One region of the Lysinibacillus sp. F12 genome, then DNA from elsewhere that is predicted to be linked to it. Evidence: predicted binding sites of a transcription regulator. Region 1 holds the regulator's gene; each other region holds the start of a gene.
What was found. The regulator LexA, encoded in region 1, represses DNA repair genes until DNA is damaged. The targets are predictions, from matches to a motif close to CGAACATATGTTCG.
Positions count from the first base shown of each region.

Region 1 (2,210 bases):
CGCTATGCTTATCTTTAAAAACACCCTTTACTTCATAGCCTTGCTCTTTAGCACAGCGCACTAATTCTTCTTGTTGGCGCTCTAACGAGGAGCTTTGCGTTTCTTTTTCAGTACTTACCCGGCAATAGACAACAGCCGTCATTTGATTATTTTTCATTGTTCGTTTCTCGCAATTTCAATGGTTTTGATGGGACTGGCTTGATCACTCAAAACTGGAATGACTAGAGATTTACCCGCCACGATTTTAATATCTGCTAACTCATTTTCTGATTTGACAAGTTTAATCCAATCTTCTTTACTCATTTTACCACGGTATTGTTCGGCTAACGACCACAAGCTATCCCCATGTTCAATTTGAATTTCAGCGTAATTAACATCCCCCGGATCAGTGATGTAAAGGTAACTTGCGAAGAGTAAACAAGCACCTAATAATATAGTGATATGTGTATTTTTCTTTAACCATTTCATCATTATAACCTCTTTTCTAGAATGTTTGTTCGGAATATATGTTCTCATAATAAAGCGAACAAACGTTTTTGTCAAACACTTTTCGAACCTATGTTTGCATACGTGTTCGCATTCTGTTATACTATCAAATAAGAAGAATGATATTAGAAAAAAGAGGTGAGCAATCATGAAAAAAGTATCGAAAAGACAAGAGGACATTTTAGCGTTCATTAAAGACGAGGTACGAGCTAAAGGGTATCCGCCATCAGTCCGTGAAATCGGGGAAGCTGTTGGACTTGCTTCAAGTTCAACTGTTCATGGTCATTTGGCTCGATTAGAACAAAAGGGTTTTATTCGTCGAGATCCAACAAAACCACGTGCTATTGAAATTCTTGAACCTGAAGAATCCATCCAAAAGCAACACGTCATCCATGTACCACTTGTAGGGAAGGTTACAGCAGGTTCTCCTATTACAGCTATCGAAAATATTGAAGAGTATTTCCCACTGCCTGATACATATGGCACGAGTGAGGATCAGTTATTCATGCTAGAAATTATGGGTGAATCGATGATTGAAGCAGGAATTTTAGATGGTGATTTAGTGATTGTGAAGCAAAAATCAACGGCTAATAATGGAGACATTGTTGTAGCCATGACAGCTGAAGATGAAGCTACTGTAAAACGATTCTTTAAGGAAAAAAACCATTTCCGTTTACAGCCTGAAAATTCATCAATGGAACCGATTATCGTCGATCAAGTATCCATTTTGGGACAAGTTGTTGGTCTGTATCGCCGTGTACATTAATTAAATGAGGGTTTGAGGATTGTGTTCCTTCACTGAGCATAAATCCTCTTTTTTACGCAAAAAAAGAATCCATAAACTATTGGATTCTTTTGACAACGGCCTTTTAAGCCTCTTTTTTAAATTTTATGCTCGCTTCAATAAACGCTGCAAATAGCTTTTGTGCATGCGGATCTCCTGCTATAGCTAATTCCTCTGGGTGCCACTGGACAGCCAAGCAGAATGGTAATTCCTCATGTACCACTGCTTCAATAATGCCATCACTTGATTTCGCTGCAACTTTTAAATTCTCCGCTAGTACATTCACTGATTGATGATGAAAAGAATTGACGGCAATTTTCTCTTGTTCCAGAATAGTGGCTAATAAATTCTCCGCAATAATTTGTACATAATGCGTTGCTACTGATCTACCGGCCTGTTGCATATGTTTAATAAGCTTTGTACTATAATGGTCACTATCAATGTCCTGATATAACGTCCCGCCTAATGCAACATTTAATATTTGGATACCCCGACAAATACCGAAAATAGGCATTTTTCGTAAAAATGCAGCCTCAATTAATGCTAATTCTACGGCATCTCTAGCTGGATGAATTTTACCTAACTTTGGTGAAGGGTCCACTCCAAATAAAAAAGGATGTACATCATAGCCTCCCGATAGCAATAAGCCATCCGTAAGGGCTAAAATTTGTGCAGCATCTTCCTCAACCCCTAACGGAATAATGAGGGGGATACCGCCCGCCTCAATAATACTTTTGCTGTAAGCAGCATTTAAATGAGCTGATAAATCATCTTCTACAAAAGCTGTAATTCCAATAATCGGCTTCACTTGATTCCCCTCCACAAAATTGAAGATTAAATACTTACCAAAAACCTAAGTACCACTTGATGAACGAATCTCCATAGAAATAAACAATATTAGCGGCTAATGCAATTGATGGGCCAAAGGGAATAGGTGTTT
Region 1 covers NZ_JBYMLP010000001.1:856,263-858,472, forward strand. Annotated here, with positions in the region: gene AC3CH7_RS04425 (YneB family resolvase-like protein) at 1-157, opposite strand, end outside; gene yneA (cell division suppressor protein YneA) at 154-468, opposite strand; gene lexA (transcriptional repressor LexA) at 635-1,252, shown strand; gene AC3CH7_RS04440 (gamma-glutamyl-gamma-aminobutyrate hydrolase family protein) at 1,356-2,078, opposite strand; gene AC3CH7_RS04445 (prepilin peptidase) at 2,113-2,210, opposite strand, start outside.

Region 2 (2,210 bases), on a different contig from region 1:
CCTGCAGATGTGGCAACGGCTTTTCCACCACGGAAATTGGCGAAAATCGGAAACATATGACCAATCACTGCAACAAGACCTAGGATTAAGGGATGAATAGAACTGTCTGAGAATATGGGAAGTGCAGCTAGTAAGACAGCGGCAGTCCCTTTTAGAACATCCATCACAGTCACAACAATACCGGCCTTTTTTCCTAATGTTCGAAATGTATTCGTTGCTCCTAGATTACCGCTTCCGTGTTCTCGGATATCGGTATTATAAAAAATTTTACCTATCCATAGCCCTGAAGGTATAGAGCCGATTAGATAAGCACATAAAATAATAAGTCCATTGATCATAGTTGGACTCCTTTCATTCATAGTCCATCACTTGGTACTAATAGTTTGTAACAAGTATTTTACACTTTTTCTTGCTAATCTACAATGTTATGAAGGAGAATTCCTAAGGAGTCTTGAATTCAATACAAAAGAAACTAAATGTAAGTTGGAGATAGGCTTTTAGACATGATTGATGAAGGCACGAAAAAAGTCTTTCTTAAAATTTAGGCAAAATGGCAATTTTGTCAATCGTTCATTCCTTTGGTAGAATAGAAGTCTAACTTTATTCATTTACATGGAATGACGCAGAAACACTATTTTGCAACTAAATAAGCTACGATGCGTCAGGTGTTTACGGATACTAGTGGTTGTCTGTCTTGCTTAAATTCCAATTTTAAGCAACTGTTGAAGATGTTTACTATTGAAATGTTTATTAAAACTGTGAGCAATTTTTAAAAATTTAATTGGACCTGTCGCTAACTATTGACAGGAAATGCTATTATTATTAGGATGAGAACATAAATAGAACATGTGTTTGTTTTTTGGAGGGGAATTTTGTTGACGAATAAACAGTCACCTAGCGTCTATAATGATGACGCTATACAAGTATTAGAAGGATTAGAAGCGGTGCGCAAACGACCAGGCATGTATATCGGTTCGACAGATGGCCGTGGACTTCATCACCTTGTGTATGAAATCGTAGATAATGCGGTGGATGAAGCATTGGCTGGCTTTGGATCTCATATTATTGTCAAGATTCACAAAGACCAGAGTATTAGCGTACGCGATTTCGGCCGTGGAATGCCAACTGGTATGCATAAGATGGGTAAACCTACTCCTGAAATTATTTTTACCGTCCTACACGCAGGTGGTAAGTTTGGACAAGGTGGTTATAAAACAAGTGGCGGTTTGCACGGTGTAGGTTCTTCTGTTGTGAATGCGCTATCAACTTTTTTAGAAGTAACCATCCATCGTGATGGGAAAAAATATCGCCAGCGCTTCGAGCATGGTGGACATCCAGTGACAACACTTGAAGAAATTGGTCAAACAAAACAAACAGGAACGCTTGTTCATTTCCTACCTGATGAAACAATCTTCTCTGTCACAAAATTTAATTATGATACTTTAGCAGAACGTTTACGTGAGTCGGCTTTTTTATTAAAGGGCTTAAAAATTGAATTAATCGATGAGCGCGAGGAAGGCAAAAATGATGTGTTCTTTTATGAGAACGGCATTGAAGCTTTCGTTGCGTATTTGAATGAAGAGAAGGATGTTCTTCATCCTGTGAAATATGTTGAGGGTATTCAAGACGATATTGAAGTAGAGTTTGCCTTCCAATATAATGATGGTTATTCTGAAACGATTTTATCGTTTGTCAATAATGTACGTACACGAGATGGCGGTACACATGAAACCGGTGCAAAAGCAGCCTTGACGCGTGTCTTTAATGAATACGCAAGAAAAATTGGCTTATTAAAGGACAAGGACAAAAACTTAGAAGGAACGGATATTCGAGAGGGCTTAGCGGCTATCGTATCTGTTCGTATTCCAGAGCACTTATTACAATTTGAAGGACAAACAAAGGGCAAGCTTGGTACGAGTGAGGCTCGTTCAGCGGTAGATAGTGTGGTGTCTGAGCAAATTTTATATGTGCTAGAGGAAAATGCTGAATTGTCAGCGTCTCTTGTGCGTAAAGCGATTCGTGCGCAGCAAGTGCGTGAGGCGGCTCGTAAAGCCCGTGAGGATGCACGAAATGGTAAGAAAAACAAAAAGGGTAGTACGATTCTGTCTGGGAAATTAACGCCTGCACAGTCACGTAATGCGGCGAAAAATGAATTATATTTAGTCGAGGGTGATTCAGCGGGTGGTTCTGCAAAACAAGGTCGTGATCGA
Region 2 covers NZ_JBYMLP010000002.1:279,814-282,023, reverse strand. Annotated here, with positions in the region: gene plsY (glycerol-3-phosphate 1-O-acyltransferase PlsY) at 1-338, opposite strand, end outside; gene parE (DNA topoisomerase IV subunit B) at 876-2,210, shown strand, end outside.
Region 2: a site for LexA is predicted at 842-855, ahead of parE (DNA topoisomerase IV subunit B). Genes of this name have one in related genera too.

Region 3 (2,210 bases), 510 kb from region 1:
TCCTCAGGGAAATAATCAAGCAAAGTATAAGGAGTAGCACCTGCTTCACGTAAAGTTAAGTGACGGGAATAGTTCTCAATCCCCGAACAAAAGCCCATTTCACGCATCATTTCTAAATCATAACGCGTTCGTTGCTCTAGACGTTGAGCCTCCAACAATTTATCCTCGGCACGCAATAATGCCAAACGATCTTCTAATTCTTTTTCGATATTTTCAATTGCTTTTCGCATTTTTTCTTCTCGTGTAACGAAGTGGGATGCTGGAAAAATAGCAACATGCTCTCGATCTGATAATATTTCTCCAGTTAAAGCATCTACTTCACGGATACGATCAATTTCATCCCCAAAAAATTCGACACGAATACAATGTTCATCACGTGAGGCTGGGAAAATTTCAACTACATCTCCTCGTACCCGAAACGTTCCACGTGTAAAACTAACATCATTGCGCTCATATTGAACATCTACAAGTTTGCGCAGTAACTGATTACGTTCAATTTCCATACCTGTACGAATCGATACAACCATTTCACGATATTCTTCTGGAGAACCAAGACCGTAAATACAGGATACAGATGCAATAATAATGACATCATCACGCTCAAATAATGCCGAAGTTGCAGAGTGGCGCAGCTTATCAATTTCATCGTTAATGCTAGAATCCTTTTCTATATAAGTATCTGTCTGCGGTACATAGGCTTCTGGTTGGTAGTAATCATAGTAACTAACAAAATATTCTACAGCGTTATTTGGAAAGAACTCTTTGAACTCACTATATAATTGGCCCGCCAATGTTTTATTGTGTGCCATAATGAGTGTCGGTTTTTTAACCTGCTGGATGACATTAGAAATCGTAAACGTTTTTCCAGTTCCTGTAGCACCTAATAACGTTTGATGACGCTTGCCTGCCTTCACACCCTCCACTAATTCCGCAATTGCCTGTGGCTGGTCCCCATTAGGCTGATATGGCGCTTGTAAATCAAAAGTTTGCACACCTGTCCCCGTCCTTTCTTTCCAATTTGTACATATATTTTAGCATAGCAATATTAAAATATCGAACATTTAACGAACGAATGTTTGTAAAATTTTTTTCTATCCCTAAAATGGAAGATGGCCCATCAACCTTCTACTTTCATCATAGCCGTTTCAACAGGTTTTCAAGCTTTATCTATTCATTAGTCAATTATAGAATGGTAGTCGCAATTTCTCGTTTCTCATTTCTCATTTTTAGTGCAACACTTTTCATAAATTGAGTGTATTGGATCCCACCCACTCTATCATTTCCAAAAACAAAAATCCCGCTCTCCATAGACGCGGAGAGCGGAATAATTAGTATGATTCATCTTCTGTTTGATGCAAGGAGTTTAGTTCGGTTGCGTATTGATAAAATGCGTTTTCATCTTTATCATCGAGCGCTCTATCTATCAGAACTATGAGCTGCTCTTGTCGATGCATACGCTGGATACGATTTAAAAATAAATCTAAATAAATCTCGTTTAATAATCTCTCTGCCTCATCAACTTTTTTTGAATGACCAACGGCTTTTAGAAAATCTGTGTACGAATAATATTTATCCAACGATCTCACCCCGATCCTTTTCTAAATTATATGAAAATTGAAATTAAAAAGCAATGCTTACGATTTGAAAATAACTTGAATTAGCTACTAAACTCGTGAAGTTTAAAGCAAACTCTCTAAGCATTTCATTCATTTATAAGCCTTGTTCCATTATTTTGTATATTTTTTGAAATTCATATTATGTACTACACTACGATTATCAATAGAAAAGGGAGGCACTTTCACTATGACTACCAAATTTGTTAATGGCTATTTAATTTCCTTTAACACTTACTTGCTACAACCTATTCAGCATGACGCTAAAATTTTTACTCATGTTATTGACAAACATAATGAGCTAATTGTTACTCGGAAACCGATGCATGTACTAAGAAAATCCTGTATATCATTAGGCTCCACCTATGAAGCTGCCAAGCAATCTGCTAAACGTTTTTTTGGTAATCAACATAAGCTACCAATAGTTGTGGCTTTTGATTATGGGTTTCCTTGCATTTTTCTACCAACCTATTCACCGAATTCAATTCATAATATATGGATAGGACTCCATGCTATTACTAACATTACACCTAGTAAAACAGGATGTGTTGTCACATTAAAAAATGATAAAAAGATTGAGCTACCTATTCAATATGC
Region 3 covers NZ_JBYMLP010000001.1:1,367,965-1,370,174, forward strand. Annotated here, with positions in the region: gene uvrB (excinuclease ABC subunit UvrB) at 1-992, opposite strand, end outside; gene AC3CH7_RS06815 (IDEAL domain-containing protein) at 1,329-1,577, opposite strand; gene AC3CH7_RS06820 (competence protein ComK) at 1,804-2,210, shown strand, end outside.
Region 3: a site for LexA is predicted at 1,066-1,079, ahead of uvrB (excinuclease ABC subunit UvrB). Genes of this name have one in related genera too.